Regions from separate parts of the Pseudomonas sp. H1_F01 genome, predicted to be linked through region 1. Evidence: predicted binding sites of a transcription regulator. Region 1 holds the regulator's gene; each other region holds the start of a gene.
What was found. Region 1 encodes sigma-54, which starts transcription at its own class of promoters, with help from an activator protein. Its sites were predicted from a motif close to ANTGGCATNNANNTTGCTNT; they were not measured.
Positions count from the first base shown of each region.

Region 2: the regulator sigma-54 is predicted to act here: its motif matches at 2,482-2,501, upstream of glnK (P-II family nitrogen regulator).
Region 3: the regulator sigma-54 is predicted to act here: its motif matches at 4,736-4,755, upstream of AB4O09_RS22885 (flagellar basal body rod protein FlgF).

Region 1 is NZ_CP162823.1:5,750,331-5,757,073, reverse strand. Features, by position in the region: gene AB4O09_RS26150 (superoxide dismutase) at 1-327, shown strand, start outside; gene AB4O09_RS26145 (ZIP family metal transporter) at 347-1,237, shown strand; gene AB4O09_RS26140 (HPr family phosphocarrier protein) at 1,420-1,695, opposite strand; gene rapZ (RNase adapter RapZ) at 1,711-2,568, opposite strand; gene ptsN (PTS IIA-like nitrogen regulatory protein PtsN) at 2,571-3,035, opposite strand; gene hpf (ribosome hibernation-promoting factor, HPF/YfiA family) at 3,048-3,356, opposite strand; gene AB4O09_RS26120 (RNA polymerase factor sigma-54) at 3,433-4,926, opposite strand; gene lptB (LPS export ABC transporter ATP-binding protein) at 5,091-5,816, opposite strand; gene lptA (lipopolysaccharide transport periplasmic protein LptA) at 5,816-6,364, opposite strand; gene lptC (LPS export ABC transporter periplasmic protein LptC) at 6,351-6,743, opposite strand, start outside.
Region 2 is NZ_CP162823.1:425,712-432,454, reverse strand. Features, by position in the region: gene AB4O09_RS01920 (secondary thiamine-phosphate synthase enzyme YjbQ) at 1-360, opposite strand, end outside; gene AB4O09_RS01915 (ammonium transporter) at 574-1,908, opposite strand; gene glnK (P-II family nitrogen regulator) at 1,942-2,280, opposite strand; gene AB4O09_RS01905 (accessory factor UbiK family protein) at 2,694-2,954, shown strand; gene AB4O09_RS01900 (hypothetical protein) at 3,152-3,733, opposite strand; gene AB4O09_RS01895 (sensor histidine kinase) at 4,058-5,332, opposite strand; gene AB4O09_RS01890 (YifB family Mg chelatase-like AAA ATPase) at 5,599-6,743, shown strand, end outside.
Region 3 is NZ_CP162823.1:5,076,254-5,082,996, reverse strand. Features, by position in the region: gene AB4O09_RS22910 (NAD(P)H nitroreductase) at 1-50, shown strand, start outside; gene AB4O09_RS22905 (amino acid aminotransferase) at 204-1,397, opposite strand; gene AB4O09_RS22900 (4a-hydroxytetrahydrobiopterin dehydratase) at 1,397-1,753, opposite strand; gene phhA (phenylalanine 4-monooxygenase) at 1,852-2,637, opposite strand; gene AB4O09_RS22890 (sigma-54-dependent phenylalanine hydroxylase transcriptional regulator PhhR) at 2,928-4,490, shown strand; gene AB4O09_RS22885 (flagellar basal body rod protein FlgF) at 4,810-5,547, shown strand; gene flgG (flagellar basal-body rod protein FlgG) at 5,597-6,382, shown strand; gene flgH (flagellar basal body L-ring protein FlgH) at 6,455-6,743, shown strand, end outside.

The sequences.
Region 1 (6,743 bases):
CTGGCGGCGGCGATCGAAGCGCAACTGGGCGGTATCGAGGGTTTCAGGGAAGCCTTCACCAAAGCGGCGCTGACCCGTTTCGGCAGCGGTTGGGCCTGGTTGAGCGTGACCCCGCAAAAGACCCTGGTGGTGGAAAGCAGCGGCAACCAGGACAGCCCGCTGATGAAGGGCAACACACCGATTCTTGGCCTGGATGTCTGGGAGCACGCCTATTACCTGCGCTACCAGAACCGTCGTCCGGAATACATCAGCGCCTTCTACAACGTGATCAACTGGCCTGAGGTCGCCCGGCGCTACCAGGCTGCGCTGGCTTCGAGCCCTTCCTGAAAGCAACCCAAGGCTGACTATGGATACTCAAACACTGGCGATTGGAAGCGGACGGATGTTCCGCTATGCCTTGGGGTCGTTGTTGCTGCTGGCCGGAATGACATTGTTGGCTGCCCAGGGCCTGGCATGGCTGGACTTGGAGCCCAGGTTGTTGCGCGCGCTCGAGGGTGGCGGGCTCTGCGCCTTGGGCACCGCGCTGGGGGCCGTGCCGGTGTTGGTCATCCGGCGCATGCCCCAGGCCGTCAGCGATTCGCTGCTGGGATTCGGTGCCGGGGTGATGCTCGCGGCCACGGCATTTTCGCTGATCGTGCCGGGCATTGCTGCGGCCGAGCAGTTGGGACTGACGCCTTGGGCCGCCAGCGGCCTTATCAGTTTCGGCATTCTATCGGGCGCGTTCGGGCTGTATCTAGTGGACCGCAAAGTCTGCGCCTGTCCCGAAAGGCTGGTCGCTGCGCCAGGCCGGCCGATCATTGCGCCGCGGATCTGGTTGTTCGTGTTTGCCATCATCGCCCACAACATTCCCGAAGGCATGGCGGTGGGGGTGTCGGCGGGCGGCGGCATGCCGGATGCCGACAGCCTGGCGATGGGCATCGCCTTGCAGGATGTACCCGAAGGGCTGGTGATCGCGCTGGTGCTGGCTGCGGCGGGGATGTCGCGGGCCAGGGCGTTCCTGATTGGCGCGGCGTCAGGGTTGGTCGAGCCCGTGTTCGCGCTGCTGTGCGCCTGGTTGGTGAGTCTGGCCGAGATGCTCTTGCCCCTGGGGCTCGCGTTGGCGGCCGGGGCGATGTTGCTGGTGGTGACTCACGAGGTTATTCCCGAATCCCGTCGCAATGGTCACGAGAAACTGGCGAGCCTGGGCCTGTTGGTGGGGTTTTGTCTGATGATGGTGCTGGATACGGCGTTGGCGTGACAAACGGCAGGCATCTAGGGTGATGTGATTTATCTGTGGCGAGGGAATCTGTGGGAGCAAAGCTTGCTCGCGATCCAGGTACCTCGGTTTTCTGAGTTACCGAGTCGCCTTCATCGCGAGCAAGCTTTGCTCCCACAAATGAATTCCCTTGCCACAATAAATCCGCCTTGGGATTTGGTCGGTTATTCGCCTTCGTCGAAGTATCTGTTGATCAGATCCACCAGGGCATCCATCGCCTCCTGTGCCTGTTCACCTTCGGTGTGCAGGTGGATCTTGGTGCCCTTGCCAGCGGCGAGCATCATCATCGCCATGATGCTTTTACCGTCGACCGCAGTCTCGGGTGTGCGGCCAACCCTGATGGTGGTGTCCTTGAACTGGCCTGCGACTCCGACGAACTTGGCCGACGCTCGGGCATGCAAACCCAGCTTGTTGATGATTTCAATTTCCTGAGCAGGCATCGCGATGTGAATCCTTTAGCTGAGGTCGCGGTGGCGAACCTGGACGTTCTTCAGGGATTGTTGCAGGAGTTGACCCAGGCGTTCGGTCAGGTAGACGGAGCGGTGATGGCCGCCGGTACAACCGATGGCGATCGTGACATAGGCGCGGTTGCTCGCGGCAAAGCGGGGCAGCCATTTGAGCAGGTAGCTGGAGATGTCCTGGTACATTTCTTCGACATCCGGCTGGGCGGCCAGGTAGTCGATCACCGGTTGGTCGAGCCCGGACTGCGCGCGCAATTCCGGCTTCCAATAAGGATTGGGCAGGCAACGCACGTCGAACACCAGGTCGGCATCGACGGGCATGCCACGCTTGAAACCGAACGACTCCACCAGGAACGCCGTGCCCGGCTCGGGTTGGTTGAGCAGGCGCAGCTTGATCGTGTCACGCAACTGATACAGGTTCAGGTGCGTGGTGTTGACCTTCAGGTCCGCCAGGTCGGCAATCGGCCCCAGTAGCTGGCTTTCATCCTCGATGGCTTCGGCCAGCGAACGGTTGGCGTTGCTCAGTGGGTGGCGCCGGCGGGTTTCGGAAAAACGCTTGAGCAGTGTCTCTTCATCGGCATCCAGGTACAGCACGTCACACTGGATATGCCGGCTGCGCACTTCCTCGAGCAGTTCAGGAAAACGCGACAGGTGGCTTGGCAGGTTGCGCGCATCGATGGACACCGCCACCAGCGGCTGCGCCAGCTCGGTGTGGATCAGGGCGCGCTCGGCCAGTTCCGGCAGCAGGCCGGCGGGCAAATTGTCGATGCAATAGTAGCCGCTGTCCTCAAGCACGTTGAGGGCCGTGCTTTTACCGGAGCCGGAGCGGCCACTGACAATGATCATGCGCATTTTTAATGACCGTTCTGCTCGTCCAGGACAACCTGGTACAAAGCTTCGTTACTCGGTGCGCTGCGCAGTTTTTCGCGCACTTCCTTGCGGTCCAGCATGCTGGCAATCTGGCGCAGCAGCTCAAGGTGCGCATCGGTCGCCGCTTCCGGTACCAGCAATACAAACAGCAGGTCGACCGGGGCGCCGTCGATGGCGTCGAAATCTATAGCGGTTTCAAGGTGCAACAGCGCGCTGATCGGCGCGGCACAACCCTTGAGACGGCAGTGGGGAATGGCGATGCCGTTGCCAAAACCGGTGGAACCGAGTTTTTCACGGGCAACCAATGCCTCGAAGACGTCCTGCATTTCCAGATCCGGTACCTCGCGGTGGATCAGGTTGGCAATGTGTTCGAGGGCTTTCTTCTTACTGCCGCCCGGCGCGTTCACCTGGGAACGGCCGGGGGTCAGGATGGTTTCTAGTCGGATCATGGATTGGGGGGGTTAACGACCGGTTGCGCCCTGGAGGAGGCTCTGGGTCTTTTCCTTATGCTTTTTGAGTTGGCGATCCAGCTTGTCGGTCAGCAGGTCAATCGCGGCATACATGTCTGTGTGCTCTGCGTTGGCAACCACTTCTCCGCCGGGGATATGCAGCGTGGCTTCGATTTTCTGCAGCAGCTTCTCGACGTTCATCGTGACTTGCACGTTGGTGATCTTGTCGAAATGCCTTTCCAATCGGTCGAGTTTTTCGCCGATGTAGGTGCGCAGGGGTTCGGTCACTTCCAGTTGGTGTCCACTGATGTTGACTTGCATACAGCTTCTCCTTCGTTGCCAGTGCATAAAGCGGCAGGCAGAAATGCCTGCCACTGGAACGCTGTGGCGTGGCCTGTTACATCAACCGCTTGCGTTCGCTCGAAGGCGCGATCCCTAGGGATTCGCGGTATTTGGCGACGGTACGGCGGGCCACCTGAATGCCTTGTGCCTCCAGTAAACCAGCGATCTTGCTGTCACTCAACGGCTTTTTCTGATTTTCCGCAGCTACCAGTTTTTTGATGATCGCGCGGATGGCCGTGGACGAGCATTCGCCGCCTTCGGAGGTGCTGACGTGGCTGGAGAAAAAGTATTTCAATTCATAGATACCCCGAGGGGTATGCATGAATTTCTGGGTGGTTACCCGGGAAATCGTCGACTCGTGCATGCCCACTGCCTCGGCAATGTCATGCAGGACCAACGGTTTCATCGCTTCATCGCCGTACTCCAGGAAGCCGCGCTGATGCTCGACGATCTGGGTGGCAACTTTCATCAGGGTTTCGTTGCGGCTTTGCAGGCTCTTGATGAACCAGCGCGCTTCCTGCAACTGGTTGCGCATGAAGGTGTTGTCGGCGCTGGTGTCGGCACGCTTCACAAAGCCGGCGTACTGGGCGTTGACCCGCAGCTTGGGCACCGACTCCTGGTTGAGCTCCACCAGCCAGCGATCATTGTGCTTGCGCACGATCACGTCGGGGACCACGTATTCGGGCTCGGTGGATTCGATCTGCGAGCCGGGGCGCGGGTTGAGGCTCTGCACCAGTTCGATGACCTGGCGCAGCTCATCTTCCTTGAGCTTCATGCGACGCATCAGTTGGCTGTAGTCGCGGCCGCCCAACAGGTCGATGTAATCGGTGACCAGTCGCTTGGCTTCGGCCAGCCATGGTGTCTTGGCGGACAACTGGCGCAGTTGCAGCAACAGGCACTCGCCCAGGTTGCGGGCACCGATGCCGGCCGGTTCGAACTGCTGGATGCGATGCAGGACGGCTTCGATCTCGTCCAGCTCGATGTCGAGCTCGGGGTCGAAGGCTTCCAGGATTTCTTCGAGGGTCTCGTCCAGGTAGCCCTGGTTGTTGATGCAGTCGATCAGGGTCACGGCGATCAGGCGATCGGTGTCGGACATTGGCGCCAGGTTCAACTGCCACAGCAGGTGGCTTTGCAGGCTTTCGCCAGCAGAGGTACGGGTGGTGAAGTCCCACTCGTCGTCATCGCTGCTCGGCAGGCTGCTGGCGCTGGTCTGGTAGACGTCTTCCCAGGCCGTGTCCACGGGTAGTTCGTTGGGGATGCGTTCGTTCCATTCGCCATCCTCGAGGTTGTCCACCGTCGGGGCGGTTTCCTGGTAGGCCGGTTCCGGGATTTCGGTGTTGGTCTTCTGCTCGACGTTGTCGGCCAGCGGATCGGTGTTGTCGAAGTCGTCGCCTTCTTCCTGGCGTTCGAGCATCGGATTGGACTCCAGGGCCTCCTGGATTTCCTGTTGCAGGTCCAGGGTCGACAATTGGAGCAGGCGGATGGCCTGTTGCAGCTGCGGTGTCATCGTCAGCTGCTGGCCCATTCTCAAGACTAGCGATGGTTTCATGGCAGGGGCTTAACACCTTATTAGCCGGCGCACATGCGCCATCCACTACAGGGCGCCGAGGCGCCAAACTTAAGCAAATTATATGCCTGAAACTGAAGTGTTTGCCTAGAGCGTCGCCATAATAAAATTAAACGACGCTCGGACAATTCGCCAGACACTTGTGCTTACAGGCGGAACTCATGGCCCAGATACACTTCCTTGACCAGGTCATTGGCCAGGATGGCTGCGGAGTCGCCTTCGGCGATCAGCTGGCCGTCGTTGACAATGTAGGCGGTTTCACAGATATCCAGCGTCTCGCGCACGTTGTGGTCGGTGATCAGCACGCCGATCCCCTTGGCCTTGAGGTGATGGATGATCTGCTTGATGTCGCCTACCGAGATCGGGTCCACGCCGGCGAACGGTTCGTCGAGCAGGATGAACTTCGGTGCGGTGGCCAGGGCGCGGGCGATTTCCACGCGACGCCGCTCGCCACCGGACAGGCTCATGCCCAGGTTGTCGCGAATGTGGCTGATGTGGAATTCCTGCAGCAGGCTTTCCAGTTCCTGGCGACGACCGGCCTTGTCGAGTTCCTTGCGGGTCTCGAGGATCGCCATGATGTTGTCGGCAACCGACAGTTTGCGGAAGATCGACGCTTCTTGCGGCAAATAGCCGATACCTGCCTTCGCCCGGCCGTGCATTGGCTGGTGGCTGACGTCCACGTCGTCGATCAGTACGCGACCCTGATCGGCCTGGACCAGGCCGACGATCATGTAGAAGCAGGTGGTCTTGCCCGCGCCGTTGGGGCCGAGCAGGCCGACGATCTGGCCGCTGTCGATGGACAGGCTGACATCACGCACGACTTGACGGCTCTTGTAGCTCTTGGCCAGGTGCTGAGCTTTCAGAGTTGCCATTACTGGGCCTTCTGCTCGTCGGTTTTCTTTTTCGGTTGGATCACCATGTCGATCCGCGGACGCGACTCGGTCACCTTGCTGCCGGTGGCGCGACCGGCGCTGGCCAGCTTCTTGACTGTGTCGTAGACGATTTTTTCGCCTTGGGTGACGTTGTTGTCCTTGTCGACGACCTTGGCGCGGTCGATCAGGACCACGCGATCCTGGGCGGCGTGGTACTGGATGGTTACCCCGTAGCCCTGCACTGGCTTGGTATCGCCTGCGGTTTGCAGTTGCTCGAAATAGGCCAGGTTGCCCACCGAAGTCACCACGTCGATGTCGCCGGACGGGGTGCGGGTGATGGTCACGGTATTGCCGGTGACCTTCATCGAGCCCTGGGTGATGATCACGTCGCCTTTATAGGTGGCGACGCCATTCTTGTCGTCGAGCTGGGCATCGTCGGCCTGGATGCGAATAGGCTGGTTGCGGTCGTCGGGAAGAGCCCAGGCGCTCGCGCTTCCCAGTGCTGCGCCCAGACTGAGCAAAATAGGGAGGGTTTTAGCGAGCTTCATACTGTCCTCTTACGTTCGATAGCAGGTGTATCCTGCTTTCCTTCAAATACGCTTTCATTCCCGTGCCGGTCGATACACCCCCGGCGCCGTCGATTCTAACGGGTTGCTCGGTCTGCGCATATTCTTGCTGTGGGAACACGGTCATGCGCGTGCTGGTGATGATGGTCGTACGGTTTTTTTCGTCGGTTCGGGCGACGCGCACCGAGTCGATCAGTTCCACTTCGGTACCGCCGGAATTGACTTCGGCGTGCTCGCTCTGCACATGCCACGGAAACTCGGTGCCGCGGAACATGTTCAGGTCGGGCTTCGTAACCAACGTAATGTCAGTGGCTTTTACGTGGTCGACCTTGTCGGACGTCATCTCGTATTGCACCTTGCC
Region 2 (6,743 bases), 1.3 Mb from region 1:
CAGATAAACACCTTGCCAGGTACCCAATGCCAGCCGTCCCGCCGTGACCGGCAGGCTGATCTGGCAGCCGAGCACACTGGCCTTGAAGTGCGCCGGGAGGTCGTCCAGGCCTTCGTCGTTGTGCTCATAGTCGGCGGTTCCTTGTGGGATCAACCGATTGAAAAATCGTTCGAAGTCTCGACGTACCGCCGGATCGGCGTTCTCGTTGATGGTCAACGAGGCCGAGGTATGCTGCAGCCACAGATGCAACAGACCGACACGACACGCCTGGAGTTCAGGCAGGCCGGCAAGCAACTCGTCCGTCACCAGATGAAAGCCCCGGGGCCTTGCCCGCAGGGTTATCAGCGTCTGTTGCCACATACAGATCTCCGCACGTTCGGCGCGCATTCTAGCGCGCTCTGGGAAAAAACAAAGGGCCTAATATTCTTGCTTCGGTGTAAGCCTTTGGCGGTATAAAAACCTGTGTCGCATCCACAACAAAAGGCGTCGGAAAAACCGCTGCACCTTGTGAGCAATGACAAATTCCAGACAAAAAAATGCCCGGCGAACCGGGCATTTTTTTATTGCGTGCGCTTACAGGTTGTAGCCACGCTCGTTGTGCTGGGCCAGGTCCAGGCCCACGGCTTCTTCTTCCTCGGTGACACGCAGACCCATGACGGCGTCCAGGACCTTGAGGATGATGAAGGTGACGATCGCGGTGTAGACCACCGTGAAACCCACGCCCTTGAATTGAATCCACACTTGCGCACCGATATCGGTCACGGTGCCGAAGCCACCCAGGGCCGGTGCTGCAAACACACCGGTCAGGATCGCGCCGAGGATACCGCCGATGCCGTGTACGCCGAAGGCGTCCAGGGAGTCGTCGTAGCCGAGCTTGCGCTTGAGGGTAGTGGCGCAGAAGAAGCACACCACGCCTGCTGCCAGGCCGATGACCAGAGCGCCCATCGGGCCCACGGTGCCGGCAGCCGGGGTGATAGCAACCAGGCCCGCCACCACGCCCGAGGCGATGCCCAGTGCGCTTGGCTTGCCGTGGGTGATCCACTCGGCAAACATCCAGCCCAGCGCCGCCGCAGCGGTCGCGATCTGGGTTACCAGCATCGCCATGCCGGCGGTGCCGTTGGCCGCGACAGCGGAACCGGCGTTGAAGCCAAACCAGCCGACCCACAGCATGGCCGCGCCCATCAGGGTGTAACCCAGGTTATGCGGCGCCATTGGCGTGGTCGGGAAGCCTTTGCGCTTGCCCAATACCAGGCACGCCACCAGGCCTGCGATACCGGCGTTGATGTGCACCACGGTGCCGCCAGCGAAGTCCAGCACGCCCCAGTCCCACAGCAGGCCGCCGTTACCGGACCAGACCATGTGGGCAATCGGTGCATACACCAGGGTGAACCACACGCCCATGAAGACCAGCATGGCGGAGAACTTCATCCGCTCGGCAAATGCGCCGACGATCAGGGCCGGGGTGATGATGGCGAAGGTCATCTGGAAGGTGATGAACACTGCTTCAGGGAACAGCGCCGCCGGGCCGGTCAGGCTGGCTGGCGTGACGCCTGCCAGAAACGCTTTGCCGAAACCGCCGATGAAGGAATTGAAGTTGACGACGCCCTGCTCCATGCCGGTGGTGTCGAACGCAATGCTGTAGCCATAGATGACCCACAGGATGCTGATCAGACCGGTAATGGCAAAGCACTGCATCATCACGGAAAGAAGGTTTTTCGACCGAACCATGCCGCCGTAGAACAGCGCCAGGCCAGGGATGGTCATGAACAGTACAAGAATCGTGGCCGTGAGCATCCAGGCGGTATCGCCGGAGTTCAGGACTGGGGCTGCCGCTTCTTCTGCCATGGCCAGGCCAGGCATTGCGAAGGACAACAGGGCTCCTAGCCCTGCGAATTTACGCAGAGTCATATTGTTTTCTCCTGGGGCGTTGGGTTTGGCGGCTTAGATGGCGTCGGTATCGGTTTCGCCGGTACGGATGCGGATAGCCTGTTCCAGATTGACCACAAAGATCTTCCCGTCACCGATCTTGCCGGTGTTGGCGGCCTTGGTGATTGCCTCGATCACCCGATCAAGATCCTTGTCGTCAATGGCGACATCGATCTTCACCTTGGGCAGGAAATCGACCACGTACTCCGCGCCGCGATACAGCTCGGTGTGACCTTTCTGCCGACCGAAGCCTTTGACCTCAGTAACGGTAATGCCCTGCACGCCGATCTCGGACAACGACTCGCGCACGTCGTCCAACTTGAACGGCTTGATGATGGCAGTGACTAGCTTCATGAAACTTTCTCCCGAATTGGTGGACTTGCCCCAGGAAAACAAACCCGACTCAAGTCTAAGCGCAGTGCCTGGCTTTGTAACGCGTCGTCGGCCCAAGTTGCCCGACAGGTGCCAGTTAACCGATCCTGACGAAACTCCCCGTTCCGCCTGCTGCACTGCATTCGTCACAGCGACTGCATCAGTGCATGGGTCATCAGCCTCTAAGCAGAAACCTTGCCATCTGCACCAAACCCTCTGATTTCAGTCTCTTGGCCACCTGCTCGACGTGCGTTGCGCCAAGAACCGCAGCGATACGCACAACAACAGTGCAGCCACGCCCGGGCCTATGCGCGAAAAGCGTGCATCCCTGGCTTGCGAATTGACTATAGACACTGCGTGATACACTGCCCGCCATTGTTTTCAGGACACCTGCCATGCTTGCGCCCAAAGACCTCCTCGACGCCCTGAGCGGCCACGCCTCCCGCATCTTGAGTGGCGACACGCCGCTGCCCAAAAGCGAAATCGAAAGCCAGTTCAAGGCCCTGCTGCAAAGCGGCTTCAGCAAACTGGACCTGGTAAGCCGGGAAGAATTCGACAGCCAGATGGTTGTGCTGGCCCGGACCCGGGCGCGGCTCGAAAGCCTGGAGGCCAAGGTTGCCGAGCTTGAGGCAAAGATGAGTCCACCTATCGAATAACGAGTGTCCCCGTAGAACTGCCGAGAGCAGCGATATTTTAAGTTGCTGCAGCCGTTTTGGGGTCTGGCGCTGGTGACCACCTTACTTGACGAACACATCAGCCGCGGCATGCTCGGGATGGCTGTGACGATGATTGTTTACGTGGCCGGGGCGAAATAATTCTGCAGGTAACCACTGGTACGGCGCTTCGAGTTGGCTCAGTTGAAAACCGGAAACGCGCCACTCCTTGGGTCCACTCCAATCTGGTGCCGCTGCTCCCATTCCTTCCCCTTGTACCCAGTGATCAGGAAAACCTTGATGCCGGCGTAGTTGTGCCCGTAGTAACTCATGACGCATTGACGCACCATTGCAAAGCCGTCAGCCCTGTCGCGATGTACCGGCATGGTCACCATGTGAATTTCGGTGGGAATGGTATGAAAACTCTCGAGTAGCGTATCAACATCTTTCCTGACAAGCGGGCTGGGTGGGATGTGCGCCAGTCCTGCTTTTCCTGGCGACCATACAGAAAGCATCGTGCACCAGGAGGCCGAGTCCGACCATAGAACGTCGTTTTGCTCAACGCGCGAATACCCCGTATCGACGTACGTGTAGTGCAGATTGCGAATGGCGGGGACGCTGCTTTTCCAATAATTTCCGTCCAGCGCCCCGGGAGGCTCCAGCGGCCTATTGCTCCGCTCGCCATCGGGTATCAATCGGCTAATCGACCGTTCAGGCAAATCGCGTCTGACGCAGTTTGTCCATCCGCTTGTATCAGCAGTTGTCAAGGTTATTTCCGGCATGCGCCTCTCCTATTTCAGGGAGCAGAGAAATTTCGTCTGAGTTATTTTTAGCAGACAACTTCCTTACTCGCCTGGGGTTGGGGAGGCGCTTTGCACGCTGGGTAGGATTGGCGGAGGGCCCTATCGGTCTAACTATCTCGAAAAGGTCAACAAGTGGAGGTAGTCGCGATGTTAACTTCATAAATTGTGGCGCTGGTATTGATCTGCGACCTGTGCTCATCGGAGTTTCTCGACGACATCAAGCTTCTCCGCCTCGCTGATCGGACCTCGCTCTAGAGTCTGGTCGGTGTAAAACGAATGAATTGGACTTTCGTGAGAAAGACTTCATGCCGACTGCTCAACCACTCGGTCCGGAGTCGACGCCAGCGGCAGCACCAGAATAAACAGCGCGCCCCTGCCCGGCCCGGCGCTCTGCACGGTCAGATCGCCGCCCATCTCGTGCGCAGCCAGAATGCAGCTGTGCAGGCCAAAACCGTGGCCGTCGACACGCGTGGTGAAACCGTGCTCGAACACCCGCGCAAGATTGTCCTGCGATATCCCCTCGCCATTGTCCTCGACCTCAACTCGCACGCGCCCCTCGTCAACGACCTTCAGGCGCAGGATGATCTGCGGCGGCCGGTTCGCCCCGGCATCCAGCGCCTGCTTCGCGTTGTTGATCAGATTGACCAGGATCTGCAGCACTCGATGCTTGTCCAGGGGCATTTGCGGAACATCGCTGAACTCCTTGATCAGCGTGATGTGGTGGCGGGCCAGGGACACATCGCAAATGCGCACGACATCCTCGACCAGTTCTCGCAGCGAACCCGGCTCCAGCACGCTGGCGTTGCCGGCGTAGGATTGCTGGGTGGCGACGATTTCCTTGATGTGGTCGATTCTGCGGGTCAACTGCGCCAACTCGGCGATCATGCCCTGCTGCTCGACGGCCAGCGCGTCGGCCAGCTTGTCGAGATAGTCCGGTAGCGCCCGACCTTTCGGGTCGCTGCTGATGAAGTCACCGAGGTCATCGGGATGCTCCTTCATCAACTGGGCTACCTTGGCCACCCCTGGCCCCTTGGAGGTGTGCACCTTCTCGTACAGGACCTGGGCTGACACATTGACACTATTGAGCACATTGCCCACGTTGTGCAGCACATTGGTGGCGATCTCTGCCATGCCGGCGCGGCGCGCGGTGGTGACCAGTTCAGCCTGGGCCTCGCGTAACTCGTCGTTGACCTTGGCCAATTGCTGCGGGCTGGGGATCTTCAGGGCCGCCGGCACCAGCCGGACCAACAGGATGGCGGTAATCACCGAGGCAATCGCGGTGATCACCTTGACCAGCGCTGTCAGCCAGTAATAAGGCTGCCAGATGGTCAGGATCTCCATCACATGGCTGGTCCCGCAAGCCAGGATAAACACGCCAAAGGCCGCGAGCATCCAGTCAAACGGCACGTCCTTGCGCTTGTGGATAAAGTACAGGAGCGTGAAAGGGATGGTGACGTAGGACAGGGCGATCAAGCCATCGGCGATCACATTGGTCCACAGCAGATCCGGACGCCACATGTAGCAATGCCCGTGGGGCATGAAGCGCTTGTCGGTTAACAGAGCCAGCAGATCGTTCATGGCTACTTCCTCGCTGTGCCGTTGATACCGCCAAGTGCCGACTGGGCAAATCGCAGTCTAGCAGAGGGCCCTTTCCGGGCATTTTGCGTGGCCAGGTGAGGCGGTGATATCCGCTACCGCATCACGCCTGGCGCCCCTCGGCTGTCACTTGCCCTCGAAACATCCTGCCAAATTTTCTCCCTTCAATTTCCCCGCCCAAGTTCATCCCCACGACTAATCTTCCAGAGCCGCAGGACGCGGCGCCCTATTCACTCAAGGAACGATTCATGTCGCTTGCCATCGTCCACAGTCGCGCCCAAGTAGGGGTCGAGGCTCCTGCCGTTACCGTTGAAGTCCACCTGGCCAATGGCTTGCCGTCGCTGACGATGGTTGGCCTGCCGGAGGCGGCGGTGAAGGAAAGCAAGGATCGGGTGCGCAGCGCGATCATCAATTCGGGGCTGAATTTCCCGGCACGGCGCATCACCCTGAACCTGGCGCCGGCGGACCTGCCAAAGGACGGCGGGCGCTTCGACCTGGCCATCGCCTTGGGGATCCTGTCGGCCAGCGTGCAGGTGCCAACCCTGACGCTGGATGACGTGGAATGCCTGGGTGAACTGGCATTGTCCGGCGCGGTACGACCGGTGCGCGGGGTATTGCCCGCAGCGCTGGCGGCGCGCAAGGCCGGGCGCATCCTGGTGGTACCGCGGGCCAATGCCGAGGAGGCCTGCCTGGCCTCGGGGTTGAAGGTGATCGCCGTGGACCATCTGCTCGAAGCGGTGGCGCACTTCAATGGGCACACACCGGTCGAGCCTTTCGTTTCCAATGGGCTGCTTTCGGCCAGCAAGCCCTACCCCGACTTGAACGAAGTACAAGGCCAGGCCGGGGCCAAGCGGGCCTTGCTGATTGCCGCCGCGGGGGCTCATAACCTGTTGTTCAGCGGGCCACCGGGCACCGGCAAGACGCTGTTGGCGAGCCGCCTGCCGGGGCTGTTGCCACCGCTGGCCGAGAGTGAGGCGCTGGAGGTCGCGGCCATCCAGTCGGTGGCCAGTTGCGTGCCGTTGAGCCATTGGCCGCAGCGTCCATTTCGACAGCCGCACCATTCGGCTTCCGGGCCCGCGCTAGTGGGTGGCGGGTCAAAACCGCAACCGGGGGAGATCACCCTCGCCCACCATGGCGTGCTGTTTCTGGATGAACTGCCGGAATTCGACCGCAGGGTGCTGGAGGTCCTGAGAGAGCCGTTGGAATCTGGGCACATCGTGGTTTCTCGCGCCCGTGACCGAGTACGCTTCCCGGCGCGCTTCCAGTTGGTGGCGGCGATGAACCCCTGCCCCTGTGGATATCTTGGCGAACCCAGCGGCCGCTGCTGCTGTACACCGGACATGGTGCAGCGCTACCGCAACAAACTCTCCGGCCCGCTGCTGGACCGCATCGA
Region 3 (6,743 bases), 670 kb from region 1:
CGCCGAAGGTGGAAACCGCAGAATTTGTCAGCGAGTGGACAGGCGCGTAGGAGCTGTCGAGCGAAGCGAGGCTGCGATCTTTTTCCTGCCACTTGAATCTCAAGCGAAAGATCAAAAGATCGCAGCCTCGCTTCGCTCGACAGCTCCTACAGGCCGAGTGGGAGCAAGCTCCCTCGCCACAAAATCAACGTCCGACTGTGGCGTTATTTACACGCATCAGCAATCGCCTCGGCCAGCAGGTCCAGGCGCGTGGCGTCGATGCCGGCCACGTTGGCCCGGCCGGTGCCGACCATGTAGACACTGTGGCGCTCGCGCAGGTGCTTGACCTGTTCCGGCGTCAGGCCGGTGTAGGAAAACATCCCGCGTTGCACGCCGATATGGGCGAAGCGCTCGCGCAAGCCATGGGGTTCGAGGGCCTCCAGCAAGCCGCTGCGCAATTGCGCGATGCGCAGGCGCATGGCCTGGACTTCATCGGCCCACAGGCTCTTGAGTTCCGGGTTGCCGAGGATGGTCGCCACCACGGCCGCACCATGATCCGGCGGTGTCGACCACAGGTTGCGGGCGATGTTTGCCAGTTGGCTGCGGATGTCCACCAGCTTCTCGGCATCCCGGGCGCAGACGATCAACGCACCCGTACGATCGCGGTAGAGGCCGAAGTTCTTCGAGCAGGAACTGGTGACCAGCACTTCCGGCAGGGCCTGGGCAAACAGTCGGACCGCCCAGGCGTCCTGTTCCAATCCATCACCGAAGCCCTGGTAGGCGAAGTCGATCAGTGGCAGCAGGTCGCGGTTGCGCACCACGTCCAACACCTGACGCCATTGTTCATGGGACAGGTCGAACCCGGTGGGGTTGTGGCAACAGGCGTGCAGCAGCACGACATCACCTTTGGGCGCCTGGTTCAGGGCCGCCAGCATTGCTTCGAAATCCAGGCGGTTATCAGCGCCCACGTAAGGGTAGTGACTGACCTTGACCCCGGCCGCGGCGAAGATGGTCTCGTGGATCGGCCAGGTCGGGTTACTCAGCCATACGCCACGGCCCGGCAGGCATTGGGCGATGAAGTCGGCACTCAGGCGCAGCGCACCGGTACCGCCCGGTGTCTGGGTGGCGCCGGCACGTTTTGCGCTGATCAGCGGTGAGTCGGCGCCCAGCACCAGCTCGTTGATCAACTGGCCGAACGCGGCGTCGCCGTGACCGCCGATGTAGGTCTTGGTGGTCTGGCGATCCACCAGCCGTTGTTCAGCCAGCTTCACTGACTGAAGAATCGGCGTCAGGCCCTGGGCGTCCTTGTAGACACCCACGCCCAAGTCGAACTTGCTTGGGTTGCTGTCCGCCCCGTAGGCCTCCATCAGGCCTAGGATCGGGTCGCCGGGCACCCGGCCGATGGCATCGAAATGCATTACTTGCGGCCCTCTGCGGTCTTGGCCACGTCATCGGTGCGGGCGGCCATGATGAAGTCGTTGCGGTGCAGGCCCTTGATGGAGTGGCTCCACCAGGTCACGGTGACTTTGCCCCATTCGGTGAGCAGGCCAGGGTGGTGGCCTTCGGCCTCGGAAATTTCACCGACAGCGTTGGTGAACGCCAGGGCGTGCTTGAAGTTCTTGAACAGGAAAACTTTTTCCAGTTGCATCACGCTGTCGCGCACTTCGATGTTCCAGTCGGGGATCTGCTTGATCAGCACCGGCAGTTCTTCGTCGCTGACTTGTGGGGCATCGGCGCGGCAGGCTTCGCAATGGGCTTGGTTCAGAGTGTTCATGGTGTGTTCCCGGATCGAATATTTGAAAACGTCGATGCACCCACGCTAAAGCAAAGCCGCGTTGTGCAACAGACTCAATTGAGATTAAAAGACGCGGTTCACGCAGCCTTTGGTGGGAATTTCGGGGCGTGCAAGCCCAGTTCCCGACCGCGCTTGACCATGCCCATGATGTCTTCGTGGGCCAGGTCGAACAGGCGCTTGAGCTCGGGCAGCACGAAATAAACCGGTTGCAGGATGTCGATGCGATAGGGCGTGCGCATGGCTTCCAATGGATCGAAGGCCTGATGCTCAGGCTCGTCGGACAGGCAGTACACGGTTTCCTTGGGCGAGGACAGGATGCCGCCACCGTAGATGCGCCGGCCCTGCGGGGTTTCCACCAGGCCGAACTCGATGGTCATCCAGTACAGGCGCGCCAGGTAGACGCGTTCTTCCTTGGAAGCCTGTAGGCCGAGTTTGCCGTAGGTGTGGGTGAATTCGGCGAACCAGGGGTTGGTCAGCAATGGGCAGTGGCCGAAGATCTCGTGGAAAATGTCCGGCTCTTGCAGGTAATCCAGCTCCTCGCGGGTACGAATGAAGGTCGCCACCGGAAACTGCTTGCTGGCGAGCAATTCGAAGAAAGTCTGGAAGGGGATCAAGGCCGGTACCCGGGCGACTTGCCAGCCCGTGGTCGCGCCCAGCACCTGGTTGATTTCGCCCAGTTGCGGGATACGGTCGTGGGGCAGGCCAAGCTTGTCGATGCCGTCCAGGTATTCCTGGCACGCACGGCCTTCGATGACTTTCAGCTGGCGGGTGATCAGCGTATTCCACACCGCATGTTCTTCGGCGGTGTAGTGGATAAAACCTTGCGCATCGGGCTCGCGGGCCACGTACTGCGTCTGCTTCATGCTGCTCTCCTGCTGATTTCCCTCAGGGGGAAGACGTGTTGTTGTTATGTCCAGCGATGTATTAGAGATAACTCGAAGCAGGGGCTTGCGCAGCAGGCTGGCGAAAATGGATTGGGTGAGGGAATCGTCAATCCGTAAACTTTTCGTTACGAAATGGCGGCGGCTACGAGGTTGCTGGGATTTTCTGTTGGGAAACGGCCTACAACTGTCACATAATCTTGACGGTTATTTACGCTGCCGGGCAGAAAAACCTTGTGGCAGGGACCTTTTCATACACATCGGGCCTTTTCATGCGCATCAAAGTCCATTGCCAGAATCGCATCGGTATCCTGCGGGACATCCTCAACCTGTTGGTGGAGTACGGCATCAACGTCGCCCGGGGGGAGGTCGGTGGCGAGCATGGCAACGCGATCTACCTGCACTGCCCAAACCTGATCAACATCCAGTTCCAGGCGCTGCGTCCGAAATTCGAAGGCATTGCCGGGGTATTTGGCGTCAAGCGTGTAGGGCTGATGCCCAGTGAGCGTAGGCACATGGAGCTCAACGCCTTGCTCGGCGCCTTGGAATTCCCGGTGCTGTCTATCGACATGGGCGGCTCCATCGTAGCGGCCAACCGGGCAGCGGCGCAGTTGCTCGGGGTGCGAGTGGACGAGGTGCCGGGGATTCCCTTGTCCCGCTATGCCGAGGATTTCGACTTGCCGGAACTGGTGCGGGCCAACCAGTCGCGCATCAACGGCCTGCGGGTCAAGGTCAAGGGCGATGTCTTCCTGGCCGACATCGCGCCGCTGCAATCGGAGCACGACGACAGCGAAGCCATGGCCGGTGCGGTGCTGACACTGCACCGGGCCGACCGGGTTGGCGAACGTATCTATAACGTGCGCAAACAGGAACTGCGTGGCTTCGACAGTATTTTCCAGAGCTCGAAGGTCATGGCGGCGGTGGTCCGTGAGGCTCGGCGCATGGCCCCGTTGGACGCGCCGCTATTGATAGAAGGTGAAACCGGCACTGGCAAGGAGCTGCTGGCTCGCGCCTGTCACCTGGCGAGTCCGCGCGGGCAATCGCCATTGATGGCGCTCAACTGTGCCGGGCTGCCGGAGTCCATGGCCGAGACCGAGCTCTTCGGCTACGGGCCGGGGGCCTTCGAAGGTGCCCGGGCCGAAGGCAAGCTCGGCCTTCTGGAGCTGACCGCCGGGGGGACGCTGTTCCTCGACGGGGTCGGAGAGATGAGCCCGCGCCTGCAAGTGAAATTGCTGCGCTTCCTACAGGACGGTTGCTTCCGGCGTGTTGGCAGCGATGAGGAGGTGTACCTGGACGTCAGGGTGATCTGCGCCACCCAGGTCGATTTGTCCGAACTCTGCGCCCGGGGCGAATTCCGTCAGGATCTGTATCACCGCTTGAACGTGCTTTCCCTGCACATCCCGCCGCTGCGCGAATGCCTCGATGGCCTGGCGCCGCTGGTGGAGCATTTCCTCGACCAGGCCAGCCGCCAGATCGGCTGCGCCCTGCCCAAGCTGGCCCCGGCGGCGATGGACCGTCTCAGTCATTACCACTGGCCGGGCAATGTCCGGCAACTGGAAAACGTGCTGTTCCAGGCCGTTTCCCTGTGCGATGGCGGGACGGTGAAGGCCGAGCATATCCGCCTGCCGGACTACGGCGTGCATCAGCCCCTTGGCGATTTTTCCCTTGAGGGTGGGCTGGATGAGATCGTCGGACGCTTTGAGAAAGCGGTGCTGGAGCGCTTGTACTCCGAACACCCGAGCAGCCGGCAACTGGGCAAGCGGCTGGGGGTTTCCCATACGACCATTGCCAATAAGTTGCGTGAGTATGAAGTGGGCAAAGAATCCGGCGCGTGAAGATAGGCGTTTCGTGGCGAGGGAGCTTGCTCCCGCTCGATTGCGCAGCAATCGCCAAAAGTGTGGGGCCGCTACGCAGCCCAGCGGGAGCAAGCTCCCTCGCCACGGGTCTATTTGATCAGGATAGGCGGACACTTGCCGTAAGCGGCACGACACCGCCGGTTTTTCGTCTTCGATACATTCCCATAATCCCTTCCAGTCCCCCCAAGCCCTTTGTTTACCGGGTCCATCAGCGCCAGAAAAAAGTTGGTCTGCAAATTGCTTAAGGCTGTGCAACACAGCAGTGGGCGGCAAACGTCCGGCATGCAGAGGAACGACAGTGGACAAGTACCTTTATGTGGCAATGACCGGCGCCAGCCAGAACGCACTGGCGCAGCGGGCCCATGCCAACAACCTGGCGAACATCTCCACCAACGGTTTTCAGAAAGACCTGGAACAGGCTCGCTCGATGCCGGTGTTCGGCGACAGCTTTCCGGCGCGGGCGTTTGCCATGTCCGAACGGCCTGCTACTGATTTCACTCCGGGTGCGCTGGTGGAAACCGGTCGTGACCTCGATGTCGCGGTGAGCGGGCCGGGCTGGATGGCCGTGCAGAACCCCGACGGCGGTGAAAGCTACGTGCGCACCGGCAGCCTCAATGTCGACGCCCTGGGCGTGCTGCGCGCCGGCAACGGCATGCCGGTGATGGGCAACGGCGGTCCGATCGCCGTGCCGCCAGAGCAGAAAATCGAAATCGGCCAGGACGGCACCATCAGCATCCGCGCCATGGGCGAAGGCCCGCGGGTGATGGCTGAAGTGGACCGCATCAAGCTGGTCAACCCGGACCTCAAGAACATGACCAAGGGCCTGGACGGTTCGATCCGTACCAAGGACGGCCAGCCGGCGCCCATCGATGCCAACGTGCAGTTGGTGTCGGGTTTCCAGGAAGCGAGCAACGTCAATGCCGTGGATGAAATGACCTCGGTGCTGGCCCTGGCCAAGCAGTTCGAGCTTCACGTCAAAATGATGAACACCGCCAAAGAAGGCGACGAGGCCATGGCTCGGGTCTTGCAGATCTAACCATTAACTAAAGCGTCGCGCCGAAAAACAGGCGTACGAGGAGAATCGAATGCTTCCGGCTCTATGGGTTGCCAAAACAGGTCTGTCCGCCCAGGACACCAACCTGACGACCATTTCCAACAACCTGGCGAACGTTTCGACCACGGGTTTCAAACGTGATCGTGCCGAGTTCCAGGACCTGCTGTATCAGGTAAAACGCCAGCCTGGCGCCCAGTCGACCCAGGACAGCGAACTGCCGTCGGGCCTGCAAGTGGGTACCGGTGTGCGCATTGTCGGCACCCAGAAAAACTTCACCGCCGGCAGCCTGCAAACCACCGAGCAGCCGCTGGACATGGCCATCGACGGTCGCGGTTTCTTCCAGATCCTGCAGCCGGACGGCACCACGTCCTACACCCGTGACGGTACGTTCCACCTCGATTCCAACGGCCAGATCGTCAATGCCAGCGGTTTCGCCCTGGAGCCGGCCATCATCATCCCGAACGATGCCCAGACGTTCACCGTGGGCCGTGACGGCACCGTGTCCATCACGGTGGCGGGCAACCCGGCCTCCCAAGTGATCGGCAACCTGCAGACCGCCGACTTCATCAACCCGGCCGGCCTGCAAGCGGTAGGCAATAACCTGTTCCTGGAAACCGCCGCCAGTGGCGCGCCGCAAGTTGGCACTCCCGGCCTGAACGGTTTTGGTACCACGCTGCAGAACACCCTGGAAACGTCCAACGTGAGCACGGTCGAGGAGATGGTCAACATGATCACCACCCAGCGCGCCTACGAGATGAACTCCAAAGTGATCTCCACCGCCGACCAGATGCTCTCGTTCGTTACGCAGAATCTGTAATCACGTCGCAACGTCCGTCATTACGTAGACAGGGCGGCCCCAGGGGCGCCTGCAACACCAAGAGGTAGGGTCATGAAACGCTTCGTATCTGTTCTGGCACTGAGTGGGATCACCGCACTCGCGGGCTGTGTCGCGCCGACACCCAGGCCCAATGACCCGTATTACGCCCCGGTGTTGCCGCGCACGCCGTTGCCGGCTGCCGCCAACAATGGCTCGATCTACCAGGCTGGCTTCGAGCAGAACCTGTACAGCGACCGCAAGGCCTTCCGGGTCGGTGACATCATCACCATCACCCTGAATGAGCGGACCCAGGCCAGCAAGAACGCCAACTCGCAAATGGACAAGACCAGCAATACCAGCG